DNA from 4 places in the Bradyrhizobium sp. PUT101 genome. Region 4 is predicted to be linked to each of the others. Evidence: predicted binding sites of a transcription regulator. Region 4 holds the regulator's gene; each other region holds the start of a gene.
The links. The regulator LexA, encoded in region 4, represses DNA repair genes until DNA is damaged. The targets are predictions, from matches to a motif close to TGTTCNNNNTGTGTTCNG.
Positions count from the first base shown of each region.

Region 1: the regulator LexA is predicted to act here: its motif matches at 2,130-2,147, upstream of ACSHT2_RS18270 (DNA recombination protein RmuC).
Region 2: the regulator LexA is predicted to act here: its motif matches at 3,347-3,364, upstream of ACSHT2_RS28910 (DUF3072 domain-containing protein).
Region 3: the regulator LexA is predicted to act here: its motif matches at 1,879-1,896, upstream of ACSHT2_RS31140 (putative DNA modification/repair radical SAM protein).

Region 1 covers NZ_CP197207.1:3,736,676-3,744,458, forward strand. Annotated here, with positions in the region: gene truA (tRNA pseudouridine(38-40) synthase TruA) at 1-293, opposite strand, end outside; gene fmt (methionyl-tRNA formyltransferase) at 408-1,343, opposite strand; gene def (peptide deformylase) at 1,480-2,007, opposite strand; gene ACSHT2_RS18270 (DNA recombination protein RmuC) at 2,181-3,380, shown strand; partial or broken gene ACSHT2_RS18275 (GIY-YIG nuclease family protein) at 3,452-3,685, shown strand; gene ACSHT2_RS18280 (AmpG family muropeptide MFS transporter) at 3,866-5,221, shown strand; gene ACSHT2_RS18285 (hypothetical protein) at 5,223-5,723, opposite strand; gene ACSHT2_RS18290 (hypothetical protein) at 5,699-6,133, opposite strand; gene recR (recombination mediator RecR) at 6,161-6,763, opposite strand; gene ACSHT2_RS18300 (YbaB/EbfC family nucleoid-associated protein) at 6,765-7,085, opposite strand; gene ACSHT2_RS18305 (DNA polymerase III subunit gamma/tau) at 7,198-7,783, opposite strand, start outside.
Region 2 covers NZ_CP197207.1:6,024,047-6,031,829, forward strand. Annotated here, with positions in the region: gene ACSHT2_RS28890 (universal stress protein) at 1-356, opposite strand, end outside; gene ACSHT2_RS28895 (Do family serine endopeptidase) at 563-2,110, shown strand; gene ACSHT2_RS28900 (hypothetical protein) at 2,379-2,741, shown strand; gene ACSHT2_RS28905 (DUF6496 domain-containing protein) at 2,754-3,026, opposite strand; gene ACSHT2_RS28910 (DUF3072 domain-containing protein) at 3,118-3,312, opposite strand; gene ACSHT2_RS28915 (hypothetical protein) at 3,426-3,698, shown strand; gene ACSHT2_RS28920 (hypothetical protein) at 3,818-4,060, opposite strand; gene ACSHT2_RS28925 (hypothetical protein) at 4,156-4,413, opposite strand; gene ACSHT2_RS28930 (hypothetical protein) at 4,555-4,776, shown strand; gene ACSHT2_RS28935 (HWE histidine kinase domain-containing protein) at 4,773-6,260, opposite strand; gene ACSHT2_RS28940 (HAMP domain-containing protein) at 6,274-7,783, opposite strand, start outside.
Region 3 covers NZ_CP197207.1:6,516,725-6,524,507, reverse strand. Annotated here, with positions in the region: gene ACSHT2_RS31150 (Y-family DNA polymerase) at 1-1,129, opposite strand, end outside; gene ACSHT2_RS31145 (ImuA family protein) at 1,026-1,814, opposite strand; gene ACSHT2_RS31140 (putative DNA modification/repair radical SAM protein) at 1,977-3,212, shown strand; gene ACSHT2_RS31135 (UdgX family uracil-DNA binding protein) at 3,212-4,654, shown strand; gene ACSHT2_RS31130 (M20 aminoacylase family protein) at 4,738-5,907, opposite strand; gene ACSHT2_RS31125 (GMC family oxidoreductase) at 6,081-7,700, shown strand; gene ACSHT2_RS31120 (alpha/beta fold hydrolase) at 7,731-7,783, shown strand, end outside.
Region 4 covers NZ_CP197207.1:932,841-940,623, forward strand. Annotated here, with positions in the region: gene ACSHT2_RS04515 (autotransporter outer membrane beta-barrel domain-containing protein) at 1-1,393, opposite strand, end outside; gene ACSHT2_RS04520 (TIGR03032 family protein) at 1,539-2,684, shown strand; gene ACSHT2_RS04525 (adenylyl-sulfate kinase) at 2,691-3,470, opposite strand; gene ACSHT2_RS04530 (hypothetical protein) at 3,784-3,990, shown strand; gene ACSHT2_RS04535 (molybdopterin molybdotransferase MoeA) at 4,199-5,410, shown strand; gene lexA (transcriptional repressor LexA) at 5,587-6,288, shown strand; gene ACSHT2_RS04545 (hypothetical protein) at 6,846-7,280, shown strand; gene ACSHT2_RS04550 (ComEC/Rec2 family competence protein) at 7,408-7,783, opposite strand, start outside.

The sequences.
Region 1 (7,783 bases), 2.8 Mb from region 4:
TCGGGCACGATCTCGGCCTCGAGCACCGCGATCGGATGCGGGCGCAGATGCGCGTTGAGCCCGTCGCGAAAACGGCCCGGCGGAAACTGCTTGTCGACATCGACATGCGCGACCTGTCCGCGCGCATGCACGCCGGCATCGGTGCGGCCGGCGCCGTGCACGCGCAAATCCGCCCCGGTCATCGCCTTCACCGCAGCCTGCAGCGCGCCCTGCACCGACGGCAGCGTCTCCTGCACCTGCCAGCCGAAGAACGGCGCGCCGTCATATTCGATGGTGAGCTTGTAGCGGGGCATCGTTTCCGGTGTCTTCGTCCGCGCAGGCGGACGATCCAGTACGCCGTGACGGTTCGGTTCAGTCTCAAGAGCCTCGGTCATACTGGATACCGCCTTCGCGGCGGTACGACAGTATCAGGTGAATTTCGCGCCCGCCTTCATCGGCATGCCGCGCAGAAAGTCGCCCGCCTGCACCCGGGCCTTGCCTTCGCGCTGGAGCTCCAGGATGCGGATCGCGCCCTCGCCGCAGGCGATGGTGAGCTGATCGTCGAGCACCTCGCCCGGCGCGCCGGTGCCCTTGGCGAGTTCGCAGCGCAGGATTTTGACGCGCGCGTTTTCGCTGACGTTCGCGAGCTCGCTCCAGGCGCCGGGAAACGGCGACAGGCCGTGGATGTGGCGCAGCACGGCGCGCGCGGGCCTGGTCCAGTCGATCCGCGCCTCGGCCTTCTCGATTTTGGCGGCATAGGTGACGCCGTCCTCGCTCTGCTTCTTGAGCTGGAGCCCGCCGCGTTCGAGCGCGGCCATCGCGCGCACCATCAGATCGGCACCCAACCGGGACAGCCGATCGTGCAGATCGAGCGCGGTCATGCTGTCGGAGATCGCGATGCGCTCGGCCATTGCGACGTCGCCGGTGTCGAGGCCGACATCCATCCTCATCACCATCACGCCGCTTTCGGCATCGCCGGCCATGATCGCGCGGTTGATGGGCGCGGCGCCGCGCCAGCGCGGCAGCAGCGAAGCGTGCAGATTGTAGCAGCCGAGCTTTGGCGCATCGAGGATCGCCTGCGGCAGGATCATGCCGTAGGCGACGACGACGGCCGCATCGGCCTCAAATGCGCGAAATTCTTCCAGCGCCTCCGGTGTCTTCAGCGTCTTCGGCGTCAGCACGGGAATGCCGAGTCTTCGCGCGGCTTCCTCGACCGGCGTCGGCTGCAATTGCAGGCCGCGCCGCCCGCCGGGCTTCGGGGCGCGGGTGTAGACCGCCACGATCTCGTGGCCGTGCGCGACGAGCTCGAGCAGCGTCGGCACGGAGAAATCGGGCGTGCCCATGAAGATGAGGCGAAGGGGCATGTGGCGAGACAATCCTCGAAACGAGCAATGTACTCGTCATGGCCGGGCCTGTCCCGGCCATCCACGTTCTTCCTGCTCGCGACGGCAAAGAACGTGGATGCCCGGCACAAGGCCGGGCATGACGGAGGAGGAATCGTCACTCCACCGCGCGCTTGGCGGCTTTCTCGAACTTCTTCATCACCCGATCGCGCTTGAGCTTCGACAGGTAGTCGACGAACAGGACGCCGTTGAGATGGTCGATCTCGTGCTGGATGCAGGTGGCGAAGAGGCCCTCGGCGTCCTCCTCGTGCACCTTGCCGTCGAGATCGGTGAAGCGCACGCGCACCTTCGCGGGGCGCTCGACCTCCTCGTAATATTCGGGAATCGAGAGGCAGCCTTCCTCGTAGATCGAGAGTTCCTCGGAGAAAGCGAGGATCTCAGGATTGATGAAGACGCGCGGCTCGCGCTTGGTCTCGCCGCTCTCGTCGCGCTTGGCGAGGTCCATGGTGATCAGGCGCAAGGGCTGCGCGACCTGGATCGCCGCGAGGCCAATGCCGGGCGCGTCGTACATGGTCTCGAACATGTCGTCGGCAAGCTTGCGGATCTCCGACGTGACCTTCTCGATCGGCTTGGAGACCAGGCGCAGCTGCTTGTCCGGCAGGATGATGATTTCTCGTAGGGCCATGGCCGCGATTTAAGCCGCGCGCCGGATGCGGTCAATGCGGCCAGGAACCCCGTTAACCCTCCGCTAACCATAAAGCTTCAGGTTTCGTTAACCATAATGATCAGAGAGCAACTCACGATAAATGTTCCCTCTTCGTTCGCTAAACCCCCGCGAATCGGGCTACAAGGGCGGGTATGAACGAGATCATTTTCATGCTGGGCGACTGGCCGGTGCGCACCATTGACGCGCTGATCGGCTTCGGTGCCATCGTCGTCGTCCTGCTTGTGGTGATTGCGGTGGTGATCGCGCGCTCCGGGCGCCGCGGCGCGGAACTCGCGATGGCGCACGCGATCCGGGCCGACGAGCTCGAGGAGCGCCTGAGCGAGGTGCTGCGGGCGCAGAGCGAGTCGTCGGGCCGGGTCGATGCCATGTCCCAGGCCCTGGCCGGCCGCCAGGCCGAGATGGCGCGGGCGGTGAACGAGCGGCTGGATTCGGTAACCCACCGCGTCGGCCAGTCCATGGAACACTCCACCCGCAACACCATGGAGAGCCTGCGCGCCCTGCACGAGCGGCTCGGCATCATCGACAGCGCGCACAAGAACCTCACCGACCTCACCACGCAGGTGACCACCTTGCGCGACGTGCTCGCCAACAAGCAGTCGCGCGGCGCGTTCGGCCAGGCGCGGATGGAGGCGATCGTCCAGGACGGGCTGCCGAAGGGTGCCTACGAGTTCCAGTTCACGCTCTCCACCGGCAAGCGCCCGGACTGCGTCGTGTTCCTGCCCGATCAGCGTCCGCTCTGCATCGACGCCAAATTTCCGCTGGAAGCGATGACGGCGCTGCACGACGCCCGGACCGACGAGGAACGGCGAATCGCCACGCAACGACTGCGCGGCGACGTGATGAAGCATGTCAGCGACATCGCAGAAAAATATCTTGTCGCCGGCGAGACCCAGGAGATGGCGCTGATGTTCGTGCCGTCGGAATCGGTCTACGCCGAGATCCATGATGGTTTCGACGACGTGATCCAGAAGGCCTATCGTGCCCGCGTCGTGCTGGTGTCGCCGTCGCTGCTGATGCTCGCGATCCAGGTGATGCAGCAGATCATGAAGGACGCGCGCATGCGCGATGCCGCCGACCAGATCCGCACCGAAGTGACCAAGCTCGGCGACGACCTCGGCCGCCTGCGCGATCGCGTGCTGAAGTTGCAAAAGCATTTTGCCGATGTCAACGAGGACGTCCGCCAGGTGCTGATCTCCGCCGACAAGATCGAGAAGCGCGCGGGCCGGATCGAGGAGCTCGATTTCAGCAAGAGCGATGCGCCGGAGGCACCGCGGCTGGTGGCGACGGGGGCGGGCGAGCTATTCCCGCGGAAGCTCCAGGCTGGGGAGTAGAATCCTAGCGCGCTGTCATGCCCCGCGCAGGCGGGGCATCCAGTACGCCGCGGCGGTCGCGATTAAACCGAGGCGCTGGTGATGACCTTGTTCGCCGCGTCGCAGAGCACAAATCAAAGGTCATCGAAAGCTTCACGGAGAAGTACGCCGTCGCACGGCTCGTCTATTTCGAGCAGTTCGATGACCCCGAGAATGCGATCAAGCGGGAGAAGCGGCTGAAGAAGTGGAACAGGGCGTGGAAGGTTCGGTTAATCGAGCAGCATAACTGGGATGATCTCTATCCTGGGATAGCCGGACCACCATAACGCCGTCATGCCCCGCGAAGGCGGGGGATCCAGTATTACGCAGCCTGTGTGATTGAGCCGAGACGCCGCGGAGTACTGGATCGTCCGCCTTCGCGGACGATGACATCGAGAGGTGGAGAGAGCATCCGCCCCACCGAGCTCGCAAGAGTCTTTTCCCACAGAATCTGCTAACACCACCCTATGACCGCACCCGACGCGACCTCCTCCGCCGGCGCTCCCACCACCTCATGGCGCGACAGCCTTGCCGTCTACCTGCAACCGCGGGTGCTGATCGTGCTGTTCCTCGGCTTCTCCTCGGGCCTGCCGCTGGCGCTGTCGGGATCGACGCTGCTGGTGTGGATGGCCGAGGCCGGGGTCGATCTCGGAACGATCGGACTGTTTGCGCTGGTCGGAACGCCCTACACCTTGAAATTCCTGTGGGCGCCGCTGGTCGATGCGCTGCACGTGCCGTTCTTCACGCGCACCTTCGGACGCCGCCGTGGGTGGCTGGTGTTTTCGCAGCTGCTGCTGATCGGCGCGATCCTGCTGTTGGCGCTGACCGATCCGGCGCGCTCGCCGCTGTTCGTCGCGCTTGGCGCGCTGCTGGTCGCGACGATGTCCTCGACCCAGGACATCGTGGTCGATGCCTTCCGCGTCGAGAGCCTGCCTGAAAGCGAGCAGGCCGCCGGCATGGCGGCCTATGTCGCGGCCTACCGCGTCGGCATGCTGATATCGACAGCGGGCGCCTTGTTCATCGTCACCGGCTTCGAGGCGATCGTCCCGCGTGGCGCCGCCTGGATGTGGGGCTATGTGGTGATGGCGGCTCTGGTGCTGATCGGCACGGTGACTGCGCTCGCCGCCACCGAGCCCGCACAATCCGCGCGCGCCGAGGCCGCCACGCGGGACGAGGACGCGCTCACGCGCGTGTTCCATGCCGCGCTGGGGGCGTTCTCGGAATTCCTGCGACGCAAGGAAGCATGGGTCGTGCTCGCCTTCGTGGTGCTGTTCAAGTTCACCGACGCGTTCTCCGGTAACATGACCGTGCCGTTCGTGATCGACATCGGCTTTACGCGGAACGACTACGCGGTGATCGTCAAGGGCGTCGGCATTGCGGCGACCTTGGCCGGCGGCTTTGCCGGCGGCTTCGTGGCCCGGCGCTACTCGCTGGCGACGAGCCTGTGGATCGGCGGCATCATCCAGGCGATGTCCAACCTGTCGTTCTCATGGCTGGCGCTGGTCGGCGTCAACGAATGGGCGCTGACCCTCGCGATCACCTCCGACAATTTCTGCAACGCCATCGGCACCGTGATCTTCGTCGCCTATCTCTCGGCGCTGTGCCAGAATCCGCTGCATACCGCGACCCAATATGCGCTGCTGACGGCGCTCGCCGCCGTGGGACGCACCTATTTGTCGTCGGGCGCAGGCTATCTGGCGAAAGCGACGGGCTGGCCGATGTTCTTCGCGATCTCCGTTCTCGTCGCGATCCCGAGCCTGATGCTGCTGGCGTATTTGCAGAGGCGCGGCCATTTCGAGACGCTGGAGCCGGCGCGGGTGTAGCTCAGCGCTGCATCTCTTTCCGAACGCGTCCGTTGAGCACCTCGAAATCGGCAACCAGCGCATCGCAAGCGGCCTTGGACGCTTCGCACAGGACGTTCATTCGGATGACGATTTCGCTTCCCTCCTGCACGACGCGCCGCTGAATGGCTGCCGGATAGGCCGGATGTCCCGTCGGCGGAAACGACCACAGGCTCAGAGTGGCCGCATCCTCGATCACTGTCCAGCCGGATCGAACCGACGTCTTCACCCCCGGCTTGGCGCGCAGCGAGGCAAGCGCAGCTGCGGCAGTTGGATAAGACGCGGCGTCCGGGGCGGCCCAGACTGGCCAAGGAGTCGCGCCGGCGAAGACCAGCAGGACGGCAAGGGCTATTCCACGCACAGCTGAGCGACCTCTCCGCAGCTCGATCGATTGCACTATGCTCGACGCACAACCGGAGATCAAGGCGCAGTGCTCGTCGCCGGCCAGGCGATATCGCCCTACTGCTTCCTGATCAGGCTCCACTTCGTGATCACGGCCTCGCTCATCTGGCCGGCATCGCTGGCGCAGGCGATCTCGTCGACCTTGACCGAGATCTCCTTGCCGACGAACGATTTCAGCTGTGCAGCCTGCGCATCGGTGGAGGTGACGAGCTGGAAGGTCTCCGGGCCGGTCTCGAGATTGCACAGCCCGTTCGGCGGCGGCAGGCGGCGCGGCTCGGAGGTGATCTGATAGGTCGCGACACGCTTGCCGTTCTTGACGTCGCGGACCTTCATCGCATTCAACTCGCCGGAGAGCACGTCGCCGGTGTTGATCGGCTTGCCGGGCTTGGACGGCGGCGGCGTCTCGTCGCCCTGCTGCGCGGAGATGGCCGGGGTCACCAGCATCGTCATCATCGCGACCAAAGCCAGTCGTGTGGCGAAAAGTTTCGTCATGTCGTCCGTTCCGTAAAGTCTGGATGGCTAGAACAGGGTGCGCTGCCGCATCGCAGCCGATAGCGTACCTTCATCGAGATAATCAAGCTCGCCGCCGACAGGAACTCCATGGGCGAGCCGCGTTACCTTGACATTGGCGTCCTGAAGCAGGTCGGTGATGTAGTGCGCCGTGGTCTGGCCGTCCACGGTCGCGTTCAGCGCCAGGATGATCTCGTGCACCTGCGAATCATGCGCGCGCGCCACCAATGCGTCGATGGTGAGGTCCTGCGGGCCGACGCCGTCGAGCGGCGACAATGTCGCGCCCAGCACATGATAGCGCCCCTGGGTGGCATTGGCACGCTCCAGCGCCCAGAGGTCGGCGACGTCGGCGACGACGACGATGATGGAGGGATCGCGCTTCGGATCGGTGCAGACCGTGCAGGGATTTTGCGTGTCGATGTTGCCGCAGGTCTTGCAGACCTGGACCTTGTCAAGCGCGACCTGGAGGGCCGAAGACAGCGGCATCATCAGCGCTTCGCGCTTCTTGATCAGATGCAGCGCAGCGCGCCGCGCCGAACGCGGACCGAGGCCAGGCAGCCGCGCGAGCAGCTGGACCAGCCGCTCGATTTCAGGACCTGCAACCGCGCCCATATTACTGGCCGAACAACCCCGGCGGCAGGCCGAGCCCGCCCGTGAGGGCCTGCATCTTCTCCTGCATGGCTGTCTCGGCCTTGCGGCGGGCATCACTGAGCGCGGTGACGAGCAGGTCTTCCAGCACCTCGCGCTCTTCCGCCTTCATCAGCGAAGGATCGATCTTGATGCCCTTCACGTCCATCTTCGCGGTCATGCGCACGGCGACAAGCCCGCCGCCGGAGATGCCTTCGACCTCGACGTTGGCGAGCTGCTCCTGCATCTCCTGCATCTTGGATTGCAGCTGCGCCGCCTGCTTCATCATGCCGAGAAAATCAGCCATGGGTGCGTGTCCTTGAAAGAGGCTAAGGCGCCATGAATCATCATCGCGCCTTAGCATATCGTTTGCGCATGATCTTATCGGAAAACCGCTTCGCACTTTTCCGGATCGTGCGCTAGAGATCGTCGCCGTCGGAACCGTCGGGCGGATCGTCACTGCCATAGTCGGCGTTAATATTGGTTTCCGGCGCCTCGGGGGCAAGCCTGCGGACCTCTACGACCTTTGCTCCGGGGAAGCGCGACAGCACCTCCTGCACGCGCGGATCGGCTTCCGCGGTACGGGCATGCTGCTGCTTGGCCGCCTGGTTTACCGAACGCAGCGTCGGCTGGCCCTGCTCGTTGGAGACGATCACGGTCCAGCGGCGGCCGGTCCACAGCTCGAACTTCTTCGCGAGCTCGGAGATCATGGTCTTGGAGGCGTTGGGCTCGAGCGCGACTTCCAGCCGGCCCTCCTCGAAACGAACGAGGCGCATGTCGCCTTCGAGCGCGCTCTTGGTCATGATGTCGCGCTTCTGCCCGGCGAGCGCGACGAGCTGGATGAAGCTGGTGACGCGCAGCTGCGGTGCCGCGGCTTGCGGATCCGGCGCGGGGGCCGCCATCTGCGGCCGGGCCGCGCCACCGCCGAACGAAGAGGGCGAGGAGGTCGGCATGCGAACAGGCGCCGCGGACGCAATTGGCGCCGAAGGCGCGCTGCGCGCCGCA
Region 2 (7,783 bases), 2.4 Mb from region 4:
GGCTGGACCACGATGCTGAGGTCGTGCAGTCGCGCCATCTCGCCGAGCGAGACGGCTGCATCCGCCGGAATCGCGCCGAGCGCGTGGCAAGTGTAGGAGATGCCGGCGTTCGCCGCTTCGCTCCTGAACACCGCGAGCGCGGCCTCGGCCCGCTCCACGGCGCGCTCGCGTTCCAGTTCGAACACGGCCGCCACCGCCGCGCCGCCCTCCATCACGTAAGCTGCACTGGTTGCGACATAGCCGACCGCGACCGCGTCGAGATGCGCGTTGAGGTGCGCCGCGAGCGAGATCGAGCCCTCGATCGCAGAACGCATGGGACGTTCGGTGGGAATGTGGACGAGAATGTCTTTGTACATGGCACGCCTCCGGTGGACCTCATGAGTGCAGTTTTTCACTGCGCGAAGCGCCCGTGTTGAGCTGCATCAAATGGGCAGCGACGATTTGCCTGCCGTGCCCGCTCTCCCATTCTTTGCCGAGATTTAATCGGACGGACGGGACGCCGTAAGGTGGCAGCGACCATGTTGAGGGCAAGGCGACACCAGCTCAACATGGATATTTCGACATGAACGATCGCGTCAATTCCGACACCACCACGTCCCGCAAGATCTTGAGGCCGCGCCGGCTCGCGCTGCTCGGCACCGTGGCCGCGCTGGGCGTGGCCGCCCTGTCAATGGCGCCAGGCTCCGCGCCGTTCGGTACGAACTCCTTCATTGCGCCGGCTCAGGCCGCGGAAGCCGCCGCGACGCCGCCCGGCTTCGGCGATCTTGTCAGCAAGGTCAAACCCGCGGTGATCTCGGTGCGGGTGAAGATCGACCAGGATAACGACAAGACCGCGATGCTGCAGCAGAACCGGATGGATTCGGACGAGAATACGCCGTTCGACCAATTCTCCCGACAGTTCGGCTTCCGCTTCCCGGGCGGCATGAACGGCATGCCGCGCCAGCGCCATCAGATGATCACGGGCGAAGGCTCCGGCTTCTTCATTTCCCCCGACGGCTATGCCGTGACCAACAACCACGTCGTCGACCACGCCGAGTCCGTGCAGGTGACGATGGATGACGGCACGACCTACACTGCGAAGGTGGTCGGCACCGATCCGAAGACCGATCTCGCGCTGATCAAGGTCGATGGCAAGAAGGACTTTCCTTTCGTCAAATTCTCCGACCAGAAGCCGCGTATCGGCGACTGGGTGGTCGCAGTCGGCAATCCCTTCGGTCTTGGCGGCACTGTTACCGCCGGCATCGTCTCGGCCAGCGGCCGGGATATCGGCAATGGCCCCTATGACGACTTCATCCAGATCGATGCGCCCATCAACAAGGGCAATTCCGGCGGGCCGGCCTTCGACATGAACGGCAACGTGATCGGCGTGAACACTGCGATCTTCTCGCCCTCGGGCGGCTCGGTCGGCATCGGCTTCGATATTCCCGCCTCGACCGCCAAGCTCGTCATCGCGCAATTGAAGGACAAGGGCGTGGTCACCCGAGGCTGGCTCGGCGTGCAGGTGCAGCCCGTGACCTCGGATATTGCCGACAGCCTCGGCCTCAAGGAGGCGCGCGGCGCGATCGTCGACAATCCGCAGGATGGCAGCCCGGCGGCGAAGGCCGGCATCGAGGCGGGTGACGTCATCACCGCCGTCAACGGCACGACGGTCAAGGACTCCCGCGACCTCGCCCGCACCATCGCCACCTTGGCGCCGGGCACGTCGGTGAAGCTCGATGTCTTCCGCAAGGGTGACAGCAAAACGGTGACCCTGGCACTCGGCGAGTTGCCGAACGAGCGGCAAGCCAAGGGAAATGGCACTGCCGACGAGGGCAGGGGGCAGCCGAGTGCCGGCACGCCGCGCCTCGGCCTCAGCCTGGCGCCGGCCGGTGACGTCCAGGGCGCGGGCCAGAAGGGCGTCGTCGTCACCGAGGTCGATCCGCAAGGGCCGGCGGCACAGCGCGGCATTCAGACCGGCGACGTCATCCTCAATGTCGGCGGCAAGGCCGTCGCGAATGTCGGCGACGTCCGTTCGGAACTGGCGCAGGCCAAAACGTCGGGCAAGCGCAGCGTGCTCTTGCAGGTCAGAAGCGCGGAGGCGACAAGATTCGTGGCAGTTCCGCTCGCGTGAGTCGGGCGCATCGAGCAACGCAGGTTAAAAAAGGCGGCCCTCGGGCCGCCTTTCCTGTTCATCCTCGAAATTTCCGTTGGGTTAGCGATAACATTCTCGTTAACCGCAGGGATGATGACGCAGTTCGTCCGAAAAAGCCGTGTTCGTTCATCACAGTTCCAACACCGCTGCGGCAATGGAGTCGCAAAGGTGGGTTGCAATCGCGGAACTTCGAACTTGCGGCCGCTTTGTGGAACCTGCCGGCGGTTCGAATTTGATCGGTGCCGACATGGATCGATTGAAGCTCTCGCTGAGGAGTGCACTGCTCGTCGGGCCATTGGTCCTCTGGGGCGGAAACGCGCTCGGGCGTGACGACGGCCGCTACGCGAATTCCCCCCTGAAACCATGGTTCGACAGCCTGCGCAGCCAGCTCGGTCCGTGTTGCTCGGATGCGGATGGCTTTGCCGTCGCCGATCCCGACTGGGAGTCCTACAACGGGCGTTACCGCGTGCGCCTGGACGGACAGTGGATCGAGGTGCCGGACGAAGCCGTCATCACCGAGCCGAACCGGGCCGGCCGCACCATGGTGTGGCCGGTGAAGACTGCGTTCGGGATTTCGATCCGATGCTTCATGCCGGGCAGCATGATCTGAGACAGGTTAGCGTCAGCGCTTGCTGGATTTGCGCTTCGACGACTTCTTTGACGACCTTTTGCTTTTGGACGTCTTCTTGGCACTCTTCCGCTTCGATGCCTTCTTCGGGACCTTCTTGCCCTTCTTGCGCGCCTTCGACAGTCCGATCGCGATCGCCTGCTTGCGGCTCTTCACGCGGCCCCCGCGCCCGCTCTTCGCGGTGCCCTTCTTGTAGCGCCGCATCTCGCTTTCGACATCGCTGCCGGAACTGCGTGAGTAGCGACGTTTCTTTGCCTTGCGTGCCATGCATGTTCTCCCTTGGCCGAGGAGAACCGTTCGGCACAGCCATGGTTCCGGCAGCGCGTACACAACGTTGCAGGCGTGCGACGCAGGCTAATTAGAAGGAATTCGCCAACTCGATCTCCGCCTCCAACGCCTGGATGCGCCGTGCGGCCTCGCTGGAGGACAGGTCCCGTGCATATTGGGCCGGTTGATACGCCTCTTCGCTTAGCCGCCTCAGCCTGAGACCCTGCGTCCGCGTCATCTGCTCTCCAAGAAAAGCCCTGGCGTCGTATTTACCTTGAACCTGCATCTGCCTTCTCCGTTCTGAAATCGACTTGACTATATGTTCTTATTTTGTTCTAGCAAGCCATGGACAACAGAATTAATGAAATTCGACGTAAGATCAGAGCCTTGAGGCTCGAAATGGCCGACGTCGAAGCGTCGGTGCGCGACCTCGTCGAGCGCGACTGCGACTGCACAGAAAGGGCCCTGGCGCAGATGGATCTGCGCCGGAGAATCAACCTCCTGATCGCCGAATGGAAGGCAGCTGGTGGCAGCGACGTTCTGCCCGACGTCCGCGACCGGGCGCGCCTTCGTCCCGCGAAGACAGTCGGCAATCCCGTGCGCGCGAGCGGGCGCCGAGATATTCGAACTGGGCTCAGCCATCCGGCAGCTGCAGCGCGAGGGCCTCGATGATGCCGCAGCCTAGCTTCTGATTGCGTGCACGCGGGCGCGGCCGGAGCATCTCGTGACGGCGAGCACCAAGAGAAAGGGCCCCGCAATGGCGGAGCCCTCCATGGATGCCAGGGAGTGAACTATTTGGTGTGCGTCATGGCGCCTTTGTTCGACATGGTGCCGCCCTGATCGGAGCCGGGGCCGGAGCCGCCCTGGCCGGAAGGATCAGCGCCCTTGGAAGACTTGGTGTTGGCGCCGGTGGTCTGCGACGATGACATCGAGGATCCATGCTTGGCCTTGTGTGACTTGGCCTGCACGGCGAACGGTGCGGCGGCAAGGCCGGTTGCCAACATTACGGCGAGAGCGAGCTTGGTCGTCTTCATGCGGGGAAACTCCCTGAGTTAATTTGACGCAGGCAGCCAACCGCTATTCTCCGCAGGAGTTCCCGACAAAGCATCCCCCGCGGGTCACGCGCGCTTCAAGATTGCTTGTCCTCATGAATGATGAACACGACGCCGGTGAGCGTCGCGCCGATCGCGAACGTCGTCACCAAGGTGAGGGCGAACACCAGAATGGCTTGGCTTCCGCCGTTATTCAGCAGGTTGGCCACGGTTGGATTGGATAGGACGAGCGCGAGGCTGAAGGTGAGGCCGAGGGCTGCGCCCATCATTGCGTGCGTCATCAGCTTGATGAGGCCGCTGGCAGAGATCAGCTCAGACGACTTCTTCGTGCGCATGGGAGGTCATTCCCGAACCGGCATGCCAACGCCCGCGTGATTCTGTGGTTCCATTCGGTTGAAATAATTGTCATCGTCCGCTTCATCCGACGTTCATGCCGGGCTTGCGAGGATGAGTGCCATCAAAACGGGAACATCGATATGGGTAAGGTAGTCTTCCTTTACCGCTCGCTAGCCTATCGCAATGCGGCTGCGGACATCCTGCGCAAGGCCCGCAGGCTACCGCGCGGAGCAGAGCGAAGTGCGGCGCGCCGTTACGCCAGGGCGTTGCGCGATCTCGCCCGAACGGAAGCCTGGCTGGAAGGGCGGGTCGCGCGCGAACCGCGGACGGTACAGCGCATGACGAGCGCAGTGTCCGGTTAGCCGGATGCGCGCTGCAATTCGGCGGAGCCGCCGGTGTCGAACTTGCCGAGTCCGGCCGTCGCCGTCTTTCGCGTCAGCGGAACCTCAAGACGGCACAACAGGCCCTCGGCGCGCCAATCGAACTGCGCCTGTCCGCCAAGCTGGGACTCGACGCTCGCAAGCAGGCTCCGCGTGCCGAAGCCGCGAGATTTCGGTGTCATGACCAGCGGACCGCCGGATTCCTCCCAGCTCAGCGTGAGCAGCTCGTCCTCGACCTGCCAATCGATCGCGAGCCGCCCCGATCGAGTCGAGAGCGCGCCGTACTTGGCCGAGTTGGTGAAGAGTTCGTGCAGCGCGAGCGCCAGCGTCTGGGCCGTCGCGGGCAGCAACTGAACTTCGGGACCGGCCAGCCTGATCTGGTCGCCGAGCGAATAGGGCGCAAGCTCCTCGTCGATCAGCCTGGAGAGCTCGGCGCCCTGCCAGCTCGACAGCGACAGGATGGTGTGCACGCGCGCCAGTGCATTGATGCGTCCCTCGACCGCGCTGACATAGTCCTTGACCTCGTCCGCCCGGGTGAGACGCACGATCGACTGGGCCAGCGCCAGTGCGTTCTTGGCGCGATGATCGACTTCCCGCGCCAGGAGATTCTGCCGCTCCTCGGCGCGCTTGCGTTCGGTGATATCGACGGTGACGCCGCTCACGCGCACCACGCGCCCGCGCTCGTCGACTGTCGCCGCCGCCGTGCCGACGCACCAGCGCACCTCGCCGTCGGGCCGCACAATGCGGAATTCCGTTTCATAGGCGCGCGTGCCCTTGTTGAATTCGGCGATCGCCTTGCGCAACTGATCGACGTCATCAGGATGCAACAGCGCCTGGACGTTGGCCGGATTGACCTCGAAGCTCTCCGGGCCGACGCCGAAGATGCGGTATTGCCCGTCGTCCCACATCCAATCGCCGCTGATCCAGTCCCAGTCCCAGGATCCCATCTTGCCGGCAGCGATCGCCATGCTGCGCCGCTGCTCGCTCTCGCGCAGCTTCGCCGTGGAGCTCTCCAGTTCCGCGGTGCGTGCGCGGACGCGGTCCTCGAGTTCGTGGTTCAGCCGTTCGAGCTCGCGCGTCTTGCGGTAGAGCTCGGCAAACACCCTGATCTTGGCACGCAGCACCTCCGGCACGACCGGCACCGGCACGTAATCGACCGCGCCCATTTCGTAGCCGCGCAACCGGTCGATGTCGCTGACCTGGATGGCAGAGATGAAGATCATGGCGGTCTTCTGGAAACGCGGATGCTCGCGGATCATTGCGGCGAGTTCGAAGCCGTCGAGCTCGGGCATGCAGACATCGACCAGGATCACTGCGATCTCGGTCTTGAGCAGCACCTCCAGCGCCTCGCGTCCCGATGAGGCGATCACGAGGTTCTCGCCGAGATCCTTCAGGATCACCTCATAGGCGAGCAGCTTGGCCGGCTGATCGTCGACGAGCAGGATATTGACCTTTTCCTGGTCCATACGCGGGCCCAACTCAGCGGTGCAGCCACATGCGGATCGCAAGCAGCAATTGGTCGGTGTTGACCGGTTTGGCGAGGTAATCGGACGCGCCGGCCTCGAGGCATTTCTCCCGGTCGCCCTTCATCGCCTTGGCGGTCAGCGCGATGATCGGAAGACGGGCGAAGGCCGGATTTTCGCGGATCACGCCGATGGTCTGATAGCCATCCATCTGCGGCATCATGATGTCCATCAGCACGATCGCGATCTCCGGATTGGAGTCGACCAGTGTCACAGCCTCGCTGCCGGTCGTCGCCGTCAGCACTTTCATGCCGCGTCGTTCCAGCACACTCGACAGGGCGAATATGTTGCGGGCGTCGTCGTCGACGAGCAGGGCGGTCTTGCCGATCAAGTCCTCGTCGGAACTGTTCAGCTTCTCCAGCATACGCTGCTTTTCGATCGGCAGCTCCGTGATCACGCGGTGCAGGAACAGTGCGGTCTCGTCGAGCAGGCGCTCCGGCGATTCCACGCCCTTGACCACGATGCTGCGCGCCATGGTGTGGAGTTCCGCGTCCTCCTCCGCCGAAAGCTCGCGGCCGGTGAAGACCACGATCGGGATGTTTGACAGTCGCTCGTCGTTGCGGACTTGGTCCAGCACCTCGAGGCCGCTCATGTCGGGGAGCCTGAGATCGAGCACAACGCAGTCACACGGCTGCTCGCGCAACGTCGAAAGTGCGTCCGCGCCGGTGGCCGTTGTCACGATCTCGATGTCGTCGTGGTGCAGCAGCTCGCGGATCGAAAGCTGCTCGGCCTCGTCGTCCTCGACGATCAGCAGCCGCTTGCGCCGCGGCCGGGCATATTCCTTGATTTGCGTCAGCGCGGCCGCGACGCCTTCAGGCGTGGTCGGCTTGTTGACGAATGAGAACGCGCCACGCGCCAGCGCATGCTGGCGGTCCTCGTCGAGCGTGATGATCTGCACGGGGATGTGGCGGGTCAACGGATTGTGCTTGAGCTGGTTCAGCACGGTCCAGCCGAGCATGTCGGGCAGGAACACGTCGAGCGAGACTGCTCCCGGCTGATACTGCTTGGCGAGCTCGAGCGCCTCCGCGCCCCGCGCGGTGACCAGAACCTTGAATCCCTTGTCGCGCGCGAGGTCGACCAGCACACGCGCGTAGTGCGGGTCGTCCTCGACGATCAGGAGGATGCTGTCGCCAGGCTCGAGGTTCAACCGGTCGTCGGGAAGCTGCTCGATGGCGCGCTGTTGCTCCGGCACGGCCGGCTGCAGCGCGGGCGGCTGGCTGTATTGCTGCGGCGCCGGCGCGGCCCGCGGCGCGAGCGTCGGACCGGAATACTTCAACGGCAGATAGATCGTGAAGGACGAGCCCTTGCCCGGCGCGCTGCGCAGATGGATCTCGCCTCCGAGCAGGCTCGCGAGTTCGCGGCTGATCGCGAGTCCGAGTCCGGTGCCGCCGTATTTTCGGCTGGTGCCAGCATCCGCCTGCTGGAACGCCTCGAAGATCAGCTTCTGCTTCTCCAGCGGAATGCCG
Region 3 (7,783 bases), 1.9 Mb from region 4:
TGCGGTCGATCAGCGCAGCAATCTCGTCATTGTCGTGGACATGCGCATCGAGATCGCGCTGCTCCTGCACCACGATCTCGGTGCGGCTCGCCGACAGCCGCACCATGTCGAAGCCGAAGCCGGGATCGAGGGGATCGGCGAGCGCATCGAGGCGTTCGCGGAACAGCCGGTCGATCACGGCGCTTCGCGTCACGGGGCGTCCGGTCTCGACCGTGATCGCGCGCACCACGCCGTCGGTGCGGAAGAAGGCGGCCTCAAGTCGTCGTGCGCCTTTGCCCTGCTTCTCCATGGATGCGATCAGCGTGTCCGCCAGCCGCGACAGCGTCATCGCGATCATGGTGTCGGTCGCGATCGGCTCGGCGAAGCGCTTCTCCACGATGTAATCGGGCAGCGGCTTGCGCGGGTTGATCGGCGCATCGCCCTGCCCCAGCGCATGCGCGAGCAGCGTGGAGAACCGCGCGCCAAACCGCGCCGTGATCTCGTGGGAACTGCGCGAGGCGACATCGCCGATGGTCTTCAGCCCGGCGCGCCGCAGGCCGGTCGTGATCGCCTCGCCCGCCCCGAGTGCGGACACCGGAAACTGGTCGATCGCAGCCGCCTCCCCACCATCTGCAACGATGGTTCCCGTGGCCTGCCGCGTCAGCGTGCGCGCGCAGACCGAGGTCCCGGCAATCGCAGCGCTGACGGCAAAGCCCTGGCGCGCCAGCGCCCGGACTAGCGTTTTTAGCAGCGCGGCTTCGCCGCCGAACAGATGCGCGCAGCCGGTGATGTCGAGGAACAGCCCGTGCGGCGCATCGAGCGCCACCAACGGCGTGAAGCGGTCGCACCAGTCGGCGATATCGCTGAGCGTCTTCGCATCGGCCACGATATCGGCATCGAACACCTTCAGGTCAGGACACATCGCCCGCGCATTGGCCAAGGGGTGGCCGATATACAGGCCGAGGCGCTCGGCGGCCTCGTCCAGCGCATGGATCACCAGCGCATTGTTGTCCTTGATGACGACGATGCTCGGCTCATGATTGGCTTCACCCAGCCCGGCGCTGCTGAAGAACCGCTGGATCCTGTCGATGGGCAGGCGCGGCAGCCACAGGCTGAGGATACGTCGACGGTTCACTGAACTGGCACTCATCACAATTCCATTCCATGATCCACCGGCCGCATGGGCCATGACGATTGCGCAAGAGTTCGGCATCGAACACCGGCGCGCCCCAAACACTCCAAGCCGGCCCCGGCGGCGAATGCGCCGCACGCAGCATCCATCGCGTCTCCGCGGTCGAAGGCAGTGGCTGCGCGGCCATCCGCAGCAAGAGGCCGGTAACGCCGGAAGATTGCGCGGCGAGCGTCAATTTGCGGCTCGCCACGAGATCGAACTGTCTGATCTCGCCCCAGAGCTCGAGCACGACGGCGCCCAGCGCATCGCAGGCGAGCGCATCGGCCGAGGTGCGCAGCGCGCTCTCGACATCGGCGGCACGCACCATCACCACGCGGCCCGGATCGAGGCCGAGCTCGGCTAGCCCGCTCATCGACAGCGCGCCCGTCTCTATCTCCGAAAAATCCTGCCGCACCCACAGCAGCGGCCGACGCGCGCTCACGCGTCCCGCAAGGCCCATGGCGAAGCCGGTCGCGGCAGCGCCCTGACGCCCCTCGCAAAACACCTCGTGGATCGCCGCGCGCGCGAGCCCCCCCTTCAGCGCGCTGTCGGCCTCGCCATGGCCGAGCGCGACGCGATCGTGCTGATGCACGATTTCCGCCGTCTCGATGCGTTCGATCTGGCCGCGCAAGGTCGCAAGCGCGCTGTTGCGTGCGCCGCTCATGCTCGCCGCTCCTTCAGGAATTGGTGCCGTGGCCTTCAAAAGAAGAACCAACGGCTGGCTCATTTGTTCATGATATGTTCTAATATAAAGCTAACGGGGCCAGAAGAGTCAATCGAATTGGCGCTCGATCGGATTCGTGAGCTGAATCAAAGGGATTCAAGGATGGACGTACAACGCAAGCTGGAAATCCTGGCGGACGCCGCCAAATACGACGCGTCCTGTGCCTCCAGCGGCACCGAGAAGCGGGATTCCAGCGACGGCAAGGGGATGGGCTCGACCGCGCCCAGCATGGGGATCTGCCATTCCTACGCGCCGGACGGACGCTGCATCTCGCTGCTCAAGGTGCTGCTGACCAACGCCTGCAATTACGATTGCCTCTATTGCGTCAACCGCGCCTCCTCCAACGTGCCGCGCGCCCGCTTCACCATCGACGAGGTCGTGAAGCTGACGCTCGACTTCTACCGGCGCAATTACATCGAGGGCCTGTTTCTCTCCTCCGGCATCATCCGCAGCCCCGACTACACCATGGAGCAGGTCGTCAGCGTCGCGCGAAAGCTGCGCGAGGAGCATCACTTCCGCGGCTACATTCACCTGAAGACCATTCCCGAAGCCGACGACGCGCTGATCGCGGAGGCCGGCAAATATGCCGACCGCCTCTCCATCAATATCGAGATGCCGCAGGAGACCAGCCTGCAGCAATTCGCGCCGGAGAAGGACGTCCGAGCGATCCGCCGCACCATGGGCCGGTTGCGGCTGAAGCTGGACGAGGCCGAGGAAGATCGCAGCACGAAGACGAAGGCCAAGGCGCAACGCTTCGCGCCAGCCGGCCAGAGCACGCAGATGATCGTCGGCGCCGACGCGGCCTCCGATCACACCATTCTCCACACCAGCGCCAATCTCTACGGCGCCTACCGGCTGCGGCGCGTTTATTATTCCGCCTTCAGTCCGATTCCCGATGCCAGCCGCGCCTTGCCCCTGCGGGCGCCGCCCTTGCTGCGCGAGCACCGGCTCTACCAGGCCGACTGGCTGATGCGGTTCTACGGCTTCGACGTCGGCGAGATCGTCGACGACAACGCGATGCTGCCGCTCGACATCGATCCCAAGCTGGCCTGGGCGCTGCGCCATCGCGACCGCTTCCCGCTCGACGTCAACCGCGCCAGCCGCGAGGAGCTGCTGCGCGTGCCGGGCTTCGGCACCAAGGCGGTCGAACGCATCATTGCGACGCGGCGCACCACCACGATCCGTGTCTCCGATCTCGCGCGGCTGCACGTGCCCCGCAACAAGGCGCTGCCGTTCATCGTCCTCAGCGATCACCGCCCCTCGCCACATCGGCTCGACGGGGCGCGGCTGATCGAACGGTTCAAGCCGAAGGCAATGCAACTCGGATTTGGCTTCTGATGCAGTATATCACCCTCGATACCGAAACCGATTTCGACGGCTGGCGCAAAGCCGCCCGCACGCTCGTTCTACATCATGTGGAGCCGCGCGATGTCACCTGGGCCGTGCGAGGCGGCGAAGCGGAGTTGTTCGCGCCACCCTCGCCGTCTCCGATCCTCGAGGTGAATGACGGCACCTTCAACGTATCAGCAAAATTCGTCGAGCTGGCCAAGACCGCAATCCTGCACCGCGATATCAAGCGTTTTGCGATCCTCTATCGCCTGCTCTGGCGATTGAAGGACAATCACGACCTCATCGAGGTTGCGACCGATCCTGACGTCGCGCAAGTCACGGCCATGGCAAAGGCGGTCCATCGCGACGAGCACAAGATGCACGCCTTCGTCCGCTTCCGCGAGATCGGCCGGGAACGCCAGGCGCATTACGTCGCCTGGTTCGAGCCGGAGCATCACATCGTCGAGCTCGCCGCGCCGTTCTTCGCCAAGCGCTTTGCCGACATGCCCTGGTCGATCCTGACACCGGACCTCTGCGCGCATTGGGATGGCCACGCACTTTCGTTCGCATCCGGCGTCAGCAGGAGCGAAGCACCGAGCGAAGACCGGCTGGAAGAAACCTGGCGGCGCTACTACGCCAGCATCTTCAATCCGGCCCGGCTCAAGGTGAAGGCGATGCAGGCCGAAATGCCGAAGAAATATTGGAGGAACCTGCCCGAGGCTTCGATCATTAAGCCTCTGATCGAGGACGCCGAACGCATGACCGGTGCCATGATCGCCAATGCCGCAACCGATCCGCGCAAGCCTCAGAAGCGGCCGGAGGCTCCGATGAAACGCAAGCCAGCTGCCGACGATCTCGAAACGCTCCGCGAGGAGGCCGCGCATTGCCGCGCCTGCCATCTCTATAAGGACGCGACCCAGACCGTGTTCGGCGAAGGCCCGAAGTCCGCCAACATCATGCTGGTCGGCGAACAGCCCGGCGACAAGGAAGACCTCGCCGGCCATCCCTTTGTCGGTCCCGCCGGTCAGATGCTCGACCGCGCGCTGGAGGAAGCCCGCGTCGACCGCAAGAAGGTCTATGTCACCAACGCGGTCAAGCACTTCAAATTCGTGCCGCGTGGAAAGATCCGCCTGCACCAGAAGCCGAACACACCTGAGATCCGGGCCTGCCGGCAATGGTACGAGCGGGAAGTTGCGGCAATCCAGCCCGATCTCATCGTGGCGATGGGCGCGACCGCCGCGCAAAGCGTGTTCGGCAAGATCACCCCGATCGGCAAGAACCGCGGCCGGCTCATAGACCTTCCCGACGGACGCAAAGCACTCGTGACGGTGCATCCGTCCTATCTGCTGCGGCTGCCCGATCCTGAAGCCAAGGTGCTGGAGTATCAGCGCTTTGTCGAGGATCTGAAGATCGCCGCTGCCTTGCAGAAGAAGGCCGCCCGGGCTGCCTGATGTCCCGGCCCTTTGCATTCAAGTCGTCATTCCGGGGCGGCCGCAGGACCGAACCCGGAATCTCGATATCCTGACGTCGGTAGTCAGGCCGCCAGCGATTCCTCGACCAGTTTGACCCAGTAGGACGTGCCGTAGACGATCGCCGCGTCGTTGAAATTGTAGGCGGGGTGATGCAAGCCGGCGCTGTCGCCGTTGCCGCAGAAGATGAAGGCGCCGGGCCGCGCTTCGAGCATGTAGGCGAAATCCTCGCCACCCATCAGCGGTGCCATGTCGTGCACATTGGCTTCGCCCGCAACCTGCTCGGCGATGCGCCGCGCCACTTCGGTCTCCGCCGCATGATTGTTCACGACGGGATAATTGCGCTTGTAGCGCAGGTCGATCTTGGCGCCGGTGATCTGCGCCACGCCTGCCACGACTTCACGCACGCGCTTCTCGACCAGCTTGCGCACCTCCGGCGATAGGGTGCGGATCGTGCCTTTCAGCGTCGCGGTCTGCGGAATGACGTTGCGGGCGTTGCCGGCGTGGAATTCACAGATCGAGATCACGGCCGATTCAAGCGGATCGACGCTGCGCGCAACGATCGACTGCAGTGCCGTGATTACCTGCGCACCGACCAGCACGGAATCGACGCATTTGTGCGGACGCGCGGCGTGGCCGCCGACGCCCTCGATCATGATGTCGACCTCGTCGGTCGCTGCCATGATCGGACCCGGCCGGATCGCGAACGAGCCGATCGGGATGCCCGGCCCGTTGTGCATGCCGTAGACCTGGTCGATGCCGAAGCGCTCCATCAGGCCGTCCTTGACCATGGCCGCGCCGCCGGCGCCGCCCTCCTCGGCCGGCTGGAAGATCACCACGGCATCGCCGGCGAAGTTGCGGGTTTCGGCGAGATAGCGGGCGGCACCTAGCAGCATCGCAGTATGGCCGTCATGGCCGCAGGCGTGCATCTTGCCAGGGTTCTTGGAGGCGTAAGGCAGATTGGTCTGCTCCTCGACCGGCAGCGCGTCCATGTCGGCACGCATGCCGATCACCTTGAGCCCCTCGCCGGCCGGCTTGTTGCCCTTGATCACTCCGACCACGCCGGTCTGGCCGAGGCCGGTCACGACCTCATCGCAGCCGAACTCCCGCAGGCGATCCGCGACGAATGCTGCGGTGCGGTGGACGTCGTACAGCAGCTCGGGGTGCTGGTGGATGTCCCGCCGCCAGGCCTGGATGTCGGGCTGAAGGTCGGCGACGCGGTTCACGATAGGCATGGAGGGTCTCGAGCTTTGTTGGAATAAAGACCTCTCTACCATGCAAGCGCCGGTCCACCCAACCGGCGGAGGGTCCGGGGTAGCTCTGTTCTCTCGTCATGGCCGGGCTTGTCCCAATCCGCTGCGTCTGCCTATTAGACGGAACGCAAAGTGACCATCCGGGTGGAAGCAGAATGCCAAGGCGGCTCGAAGGTGAGTTTGACTACATCGTCGTCGGGGCCGGTACGGCCGGCTGCATCGTCGCCAACCGGCTCTCGGCCGATCGCAACAACCGCGTCCTCATCCTGGAAGCCGGCGGCGACGACAATTGGATCTGGTTCCACATCCCGGTCGGCTATCTCTTCGCCATCGGCAATCCCCGCTCGGACTGGATGTTCAAGACCGAGGCCGAGCCTGGCCTGAACGGCCGTTCGCTCGCCTATCCCCGCGGCAAGGTGATCGGCGGCTGCTCGGCGATCAACGCCATGATCTCGATGCGCGGACAGGCCGCCGACTACGATCATTGGCGCCAGCTTGGGCTGACCGGCTGGGGCTATGACGACGTGCTGCCGCTGTTCAGGCGGCTGGAAGACCACTTCCTCGGCGCCAGCGAGCATCACGGCGCCGGCGGCGGCTGGCGCATCGAGGCACCGCGGCTGTCCTGGGCCATTCTCGACGCCGTCGGCGATGCCGCCGAGGAGATGGGCATCAAGCGCATCCCGGATTTCAACACCGGCGACAACGAAGGCACGAGCTATTTCCACGTCAACCAGAAGCGCGGCCGGCGCTGGTCTTCGGCGCGCGGCTTCCTCAAGCCCGCACTGAACCGCCCCAATCTGCGGCTCGAGAAGCATGTGCTGGTCGACCGCCTCATCATCGAGCAGGGCCGCGCCGTCGGCGTCCGCTTCATCCGGAACGGCGAGATCGTCGAGGCGCGTGCGAAACGCGAGGTCATCCTCTCTGCAGGCTCGATCGGCTCGGTGCAGGTGCTGCATCGCTCCGGCATCGGACCGGCCGACTGGCTGTCGCCGCTCGGCATCGACATTGTCATGGACAAGCCGGGTGTAGGGCGCAATCTCCAGGACCACCTCCAGCAGCGCGCGATCTACAGGGTCGAGGGCGTCCGTACGCTGAACGAGACCTATTACAACCTCTTCCGCCGCGGCCTGATGGGACTCGATTACGCCTTCCGCCGCCGCGGTCCTCTGACCATGGCACCGTCGCAGCTCGGCATCTTCACGCGCTCGGATGCGACTCGCGCCCGCGCCAACATTCAGTTTCACGTGCAGCCGCTGTCGCTCGACAAGTTCGGCGATCCCCTGCACCGCTTTCCCGCCATCACCGTCAGCGCCTGCAATCTGCAGCCGACCTCGCGCGGCATCGTTCGCTTGCGCGCGGCGACACTAGATGAGAAGCCGATCATCGCGCCGAACTATCTGTCGACCGATGACGACCGCCAGGTCGCCGCCGACGCCATTCGCACCACGCGGCGCCTGATGCAGCAGAAGGCGCTCGCAAAGTACCAACCAAGCGAATATCTGCCCGGTCCCTCCGTCGGTGACGACGACGCCTCGCTGGCCAAGGCCGCCGGCGATATCGGCACCACCATTTTCCACCCCGTCGGCACGGCGAAGATGGGTGCGGCGAACGATCCGATGGCGGTGGTCGACGAGCGCCTGCGCTTCTACGGCCTCGGAGGCTTGCGCATCGTCGATGCCTCGATCATGCCGACGATAACCTCGGGCAACACCAACACGCCGACGGCCATGATTGCGGAGAAAGGGGCCACGATGATCCTGGAGGACGCGAAGTAAACCAACCCTCAGCGCATCACTGCTTCACCCATGATCAATCCGCACCGTTTTTCCATCGGCCCGGCCGACGCAGAGATCGCCAT
Region 4 (7,783 bases):
CGGCCACACCTGAGAGCGACGCGATCGTTCCCCCCGCCACTGCGCCAGAGATGTCCAGCACGCTGGTGGCGCCGTTCAGGGTGACAATCGAATTGGAGATGTTGCCGGTGCCGACCAGCGCCAGCGTTCCGCCGTTCACGCTGAAGTCGGTGTTGGGCATCGTCGCCTGGATGGAGAGCAAGCCCGCATTTACGGTCCAGTCGGAGATCCCGGTGTTGGTGCCCGTCAGGGTCCATTGGCTTGCGCCGACCTTCTCGAAGATCTCGAAATCCCGATATTGCGCGGCCGAGCCGATCCGCGAGACATCGAAGCTCCCGGTGCCAGTCCCCCCCAACGCAAGCGTATCGGTGCCCGGTCCGGCGAAGACGGTGCCGTTGATCACCGCGGTCGGATGCAATTCCAGCCGGTCAGCCAGCGCCGATCCTTGATGGAAGCGGACTGCGCCGCCCGTCCCGCCGTTCAGTGTGCCGGCGACCGTAAGATTGGTGGCTCCGTTAGCGGAAGCAAAAGTGGACGTGTCGACGGCATAACCAGTGCCGTTGGAGGTCACACTGCTCCCCGATCCGACGTTGATCGCAATGGAACCGCCGGCGCCTGTTCTGGCGTAAATGGCCGTATTTCCCGTGACGTCGCCATTGACGGTAATATTCAATGCACCGGCGCCGTCGCTCCGCGCGGATATGCCAATTTCTTGCCCGCTGACAGTTGTGCCGGCCGCCGTTGTCACAACGACGTCTGCGGTCCCGCGCGCAAGGATGCCGACGTCTGTTCCCGTCGTGCCACTGGCTGCGACATCCCCATTGGCGGTCACAGTTGTCGTGCCGGTGCCGTAGTTGCGGCTCAAGATGCCGTATCGCAATCCGCTCACGGTGGTCCCGACTCCCGTCGTCACGCTAAGGTCGGTTCCCGAACTCACGGCAACGATTCCGCGCGACAGCGAAGCCACGCCGGTGCCGGTGCTGATGACATCTCCATTGGCCGTGATCGACAGCGCTCCGCTACCGAAGTTTCGGCCGCGAATGCCGTAGTTGCGGGCGGTGACGGCACCGTTGGTGTTGATGGTAATGCTGCCCGGGCCGGCGGCATTGGATACGTTCAACCCATTGCCTGAGGTCGCGGTCAGGGCCGAGAAATTCGTGTCCGTGTAAAAGAGATCGCCGGATCCGGTAATGGCCAGGGCATTGGACGACACGGTCGTGACTCTGAAGCCGGGCAGCGTCGAGACATTGGCATTGGCAGCCGAGACCGACTGGGCCGTGCTGGCGCCGGAGCATAGGAAGTTCGATCCGCCGGCCGGAACACAGGCGGCGTACGCGCGGCGGCCATAACCGATGACCGCGCTGGCGAGCATCGAGGAGGACAAGATCAGATGACGCAATGACCGTTCGGCCAATAAGGCCTCCAGCAAATGCAGGTTCCAACCCACCTAAATCGCGCTACCTGCGTTTTTACACAGTAACGACCTCCCGCGCTAGTAGTCAGCCCGGTCGGGGGAGACCCGGCTTGGTGTTTCCGCAAGAACTCGGCTAGTGTTGACGTTGTCCAGGAGCATCACAGGCAACGAAGTGATCGAGCAACCTGCCGATCGACTGCGCACAGACGCCGCCGCGGAGCACGGCGGCAATGCGGTCAAGTATTCGATGTCGCCTGGGCTGCCGGCCTTTCTTGGTTCAGAGCGCATCGCACTCGCCGTTTCGTCCTATCAATCAGGCAAGTTCTATCTGATCGGGCAGAACGTCGATGGCGGGCTTCTGGTGCATGAGCGTTTTTTTCACAAGGCGATGGGGATCTGCGTCGCGGATCGAGACACCCTTCTTCTCGCCACACTGTTCCAGATCGTCAAGTTCAGGAACGTGCTCGAGCGCGAGCAGACAATCAACGATCTGCATGACGCGTGCTACGTCCCGCGTGAACTATTCATCACCGGCGAGCTCGACGTTCACGACATCGGCTTGACGAAGGATGGCGGCATTGTCTTCGTCAATACGCTCTATAACTGCCTTGCCACGACATCCGAGCGGCACAGCTTCACGCCATTGTGGAAGCCTTCCTTCATTTCGAAGATCGTCAAAGAGGACCGGTGCCACTTGAACGGACTCGCCATGGAAGCCGGCGTGCCGCGCTACGTGACGGCGGTCAGTAGATCCGACACCGTCGATGGCTGGCGCGACCGGCGCGCCAATGGCGGCATCGTCATCGACGTGCAGTCCGGTGCCGTCGTTCTCGGAGGCCTCTCAATGCCCCATTCTCCGCGCATGTATAGCGGCCGATTGTGGTTGCTGAACTCCGGAACCGGCGAGATCGGCTGGATCGAGCGCGGCGCCCTGGCGGAAGATGGGCGATTTCGGGTGCTCGCCTTCTGCCCGGGTTTCGTGCGCGGGCTCGCCTTCCATGGCAGGTACGCATTCGTGGGACTGTCAAAACCACGCTACGAGCGCTTTGAAGGGCTGGCCCTCGACCGCAGACTCGCCGAGGCCGATTCGGAGCCGTGGTGCGGGGTGCAGATCATCGATCTCGATACGGGTGCGTGCGTTCATTGGTTCCGTATCGATGGATCTGTGACGGAACTCTACGATCTCGGCGTGGTCCCGGATGTGGTGCGGCCGATGGCGCTCGGCTTCACCTCCGACGAGATTCTGAACCTCATCACTCACGATCCGCTCGAGACCGACGGCAGCGCTTGACGACGATTATCGGGGCATCGGCGCTGCACTCATCCGACGCAGGTCCGTGGCGGAGATATCTTCCGTTGCCTCGTCGAGCACGATGCGTTCGACTGCGTAACCAACGTCGCGGCCGTAATAGACATTGGTAATGTTGGGCATCGGCAGGACAATGAAGCGGCCTACATGGGCCGACAGCGCAGCTTCGATCCGTTGCTTCACCGCGAAGAACGATAGCGGGTTTTTCTGATCGATTCCGTGCGTATCGCGAACAGCGATGCACACCTGGCCGACACGACGCAGGCCCTCTTCGATCAGGCGCTGATGGCCAAGGTGAAACGGCTGATAGCGGCCGATGAACAGCGCGGTCGGCAGTTGTGGATCAAATGCCGGTCGCAGGCGTGCCAACACTTGCTCCGCCCAATATCGAACAGTGCCATCCGCATTGACGCGCACATCAAAATGGCTGGGCGGTGTAAACATACGATTGGTGTCTGCGAATCGGCTCTCCTGAATGCGATCAATCCAAACTGTGAAAGTAGAACCAAATGCAGCCCGCGTTTCCTCCGTCGGGCAAATGAAGTCCGCGATCGCCGTTCCTCCCGCTTCGACTACCCGGTCACACATCCAGCTCATGCGGCGGGCATGTTCAACGCGATCTTCGTGACTAAAGCCGAGGTCTCTCGATACGTTGGCCCTAACCGAGTCCGCATTGAAAACAACTGCATTGAGTAGCGGCGCCAGAGTATTGGCGAGCGTCGTCTTACCCGCGCCCGGAAGCCCCATGATGAGAATTTTTCGTGTCATGGGCCGCTCCTCGCTTCAAGAGAACGTATGCCGTAAAGCTTACACCAGCTTGGCTGTGGAGCCCCAACGGGCTGTCGGTTTGAACGCCGTGCACGTGATGTCGCCCGGCGACGTCGGGAACGCATTGAGGGCGCTTGGCATCTGACGCCAACGGGCTCCAGCGAGAGGCCGCAGCACCCTCGGTTCCCGGAACTCAATTTGCAGAAGATGAGGAACCCAACACCTCTGTGCATTTTTGTACGAAGTTCCGGGAACGGAATACCACCTTTCGGACTCATGAGTCCGTTGGGACCTCTACATCGGACTGATCGACGTGCTGGGCAAAAGCTATCTCACCAGGCAAGCCTCTCTCCTGCTTGAATTCGCCAGAACCACCTCGGATTCTGACCTTTCCGCCAAGCTGATCAGCAAGGCGGCCGACCTGAAGTCCCTGGCCGATCCGCTGCCCGACAAGGATCCGGATCCCAGAGCTCCCGACGTCGCACCGGACGTCGGTCCGAGCGATCCGGCAGGACGTTGACCGATGTTGGCCGTGGCGCTCGTCACTCTCGTCCTCGCCATGGCTATCCTCGTGCCGGTCTGTCTCGCCTTCCGGATCATGCCGCGGCGGACTTGAGCTCCCTGCACCACGACGGAAATCGCGCCGGATAAATCATCCTGCGTGCTGCTTTGCCTCGCGCCTGCACTCGGCTAGAACTCTCGCCACCCATTTGCAGGAGTTTCCGCCCGTGGCCCTCATGCCCGTTTCTGACGCGCTAGCCGCGGTGCTGGCGGGTGCAGAGCCGCTGCCTGAAGAGATGGTTTCCCTCGATGAGGCCTACCATCGCGTGCTCGCCCGCGACGTCGCGGCGCGGCGCACGCAGCCACCGGAGGCCATGTCGGCGATGGACGGCTATGCGGTGCGCGCCGCCGATGCGGCAACGGTCGATTCCAGGCTCGCGGTCACCGGCGAGGTCGCGGCGGGTCGACCGTTCGCGGGAAGGGTTGGGCCCGGCGAAGCCGTGCGGATCTTCACCGGCGGCGTCGTTCCCGACGGCGCCGATGCGGTGGTGATCCAGGAGGACACCGTCGCGGAAGGCAAGCTCATCACGATCAAGGAAGCGGCGATTCCCGGGCGGCACATCCGCCCCGCCGGCATCGACTTCCGCGAGGGAGACGTGCTGCTCCGCAAGGGAAGCCGTCTCACGGAGCGCGATCTCGCGCTGGCCGCCGGGATGAACCACCCGCATCTCGCCGTCTTCCGCCGTCCGAGGGTCGCGATCCTCGCCACCGGCGACGAATTGGTGATGCCGGGCACCACGCCAGGTCACGGCCAGATCGTCTATTCCAACGGCTATGCCCTGCACGCGCTCGCCCGCAGCGAGGGCGCCGAGACCATCGACCTCGGCGTTGCCGCCGATACGCTGGAGGCCACCTCCGCCGGCATCCGTCGCGCCCGGGAGAGCGGCGCCGACATCCTGATCACGACCGGTGGTGCGTCGGTCGGCGACCACGATCTGGTCCAGCAGGCGCTCAAGGACGAAGGCATCTCGATGGCGTTCTGGAAGATCGCGATTCGGCCCGGCAAGCCGATGATGCACGGACGGCTCGGCGCAATGCGCGTGATCGGCCTGCCCGGCAATCCCGTGTCGTCTTACGTGTGCGCCTTCCTGTTCATGGTGCCGCTGATTCGCGCCATGTCGGGCCGCTCAGTGATCCATCATCACCGCGAGCGCGCCGTGCTGGGCCGCGATCTCGGTGCCAACGACCAGCGCGAGGATTATCTGCGTGCGCGCCTGGAACAGCGTGACGACGGCACGCTCGTCGCCCTTCCCGTCAGCCATCAGGACTCCTCTCTGCTTGCGAATCTCGCTGCAGCACAGGTACTTCTCGTGCGCGCACCGTTCGCGCCGAGGGCCGAGGCCGGCACGCCTTGCGAGGTGCTGCGGCTCCCCGCCTGAGCTGCGCGGCCACACGCATTCCGCGAGCCTCGTCCTGTTCACCATAAATTAAGCAGTTGCGGAACACATATCGAACATATAGTGTCCGTTCATGATTTGTTTCGAGGATGTAGCGGCTTATCGCTGACATCATCATCTCGGAATCAAACGACATCAACCGGGGGACTTTGGTCGAGATGTTGACGCGCAAACAGTACGAGCTTCTACGGTTCATCAGCGAACGTCTGAAGGAAAGCGGCGTGCCGCCCTCCTTCGACGAGATGAAGGATGCGCTCGACCTGCGCTCGAAGTCAGGCATCCATCGCCTGATTACCGCGCTCGAGGAGCGCGGCTTCATCCGCCGCCTGCCCAACCGCGCCCGCGCCATCGAGGTGATCAAGCTGCCCGAGCTCCAGGCCGCCGCCGGCAGCCGCCGCGGCTTCACCCCGAGCGTCATCGAAGGCAATCTCGGCAAGGTGCGCACGACCTCCAGCCCGCCTGTGGACGAGGGCGAGCGTCCCGTCGCAGTGCCCGTAATGGGCCGCATCGCGGCCGGCACGCCGATCGAGGCGTTGCAGACGCGCAGCCACACCATCAGCGTGCCGCCTGACATGCTCGGCTCGGGCGAGCACTACGCACTCGAAGTGCGCGGCGACTCCATGGTCGAGGCCGGCATCCTCGACGGCGACATGGCGCTGATCCAGCGCAACGAGAGCGCCGATACCGGCGACATCGTGGTGGCGCTGATCGACGACGAGGAGGCCACGCTCAAGCGCTTCCGCCGCCGTGGCGCCTCGATCGCGCTCGAGCCCGCCAATGCCGCCTACGAAGTCCGCATTCTTCCGCCGAACCGCGTGAAGATTCAGGGCAAGCTGATCGGGCTGTACCGGAAGTACTGAGCGGTCCTGCGGTCGTTCGACACCTATTGGAGCGGATCATTCTCCGCTCCGGCTGGATCGTCTTTCCGGTTCTGCTCAGACTATCCGGCCCCTCCTCCGGCGCGACATCCTCGACACGCCGCGCAGCAGAATCGCCTCGCGGCCTGAGAGTTCGAGGAGACGTCATGCGCCAGATCGTTTCATGGACGATCGTCACGGCGCTGATCGCAGCATCAGCGCCGCAGGCCGTTGCCACACAATCGCACCGCCAGATGCGAACGGAATGGGCGGCCAGCGAGCATACCCGCAACGTGCGAAATGCAATTGCACAGCCTCTGCAATCGGGCTGGCAATATTCGCGTCGGTCGGCAGCCGCGGGGCGCTGACGCACGCGCCTTCCGAATACGCATGCATCGGCTTTGTTCCTATCGAGTCAGGGAAAGATAATGTGATCGCGGCTTGCGGACGCAGCCGCAGATTTGCCTACAACCAAGCAGAGCGTTGCGTGCTTCCACCCTGATAGAGGCCAGCGCCTCCAAAGGAGGTGCGGGTCGCTATCTTCGCATGAGGAGCACCCGATGTGTGACTACAGCCTGCATGCCGTCGCGACACGCCCCGCCGAAGTCGGCGAGACGATCGTCACGACAACCTTCCGCGGCACCTCGACGCGTGGCTTCGCCTCCGAAGCCGATCTCTCCGTCGCGGTCTGCTTGCTGCCGGGAACGGAGCTCGCTTTCGCCGACAACGTCCGTTACGACAATCGCTGGATCTGGACGCGCACCGTGAACTCCCGCGTCGGCAAGTTCGGCAAGATCGACCCGCACATTCCCGATCGCCATCATGACGCGATCGAATTTCCCGACGGCAAATACGTGCTGGTGACACAGCTCGTCGAAGGCCAGCGCGCGACCGTGCTGCAACTGCCGGTGACCCAACCGGTTGGCGAACGCGAGCACAAGCCGCAGATCGTCGCCGACACGCGGTCCACGATCACGCGCCTGCCGATCGGCTGACGTCGTCGTCGCCCCCGGCCGATGGTCGTGGGCCAGGAATGAAATGCCATCGCCGGCCGAGGCCGGCGAGATGGTATGGTTTGCGTCCTGCGAAATCCCGCCCGATCGACCTCCCCCGCATCGCTCCTCAATCGTCCGCCTGCAAGTCCGTCTCCGATGGCGTTGCGTCCCGGTTGCGGGGCACGGCCGTCTTCGGCGCAAGGCTGCCGTCGAAATTCCCCTCGCCGGCGCCGGCCGGCAGCCAGGGGCGGCTTGTGCCTCTCGCCCTCACCGCCTGAACCGAGAAGCCGTCACCGCTCTGCGTCAGAGCCAGCGCGCCCTGACTGGCGAGCCGCGGCCGATCGACAATCATCGCCGCACAATCAGGCGGCGCGGGCCGTGCCGTCACCACCAGCGCGGCGCGGGTGCAATCGTCAGCCAGCGCGTCGATGCGCAAAGCCAACGCGACCAACCGTCCGTCCGCGAGCGGCGTCACGCAGCCGGCCTCGTCACACGACACCCCG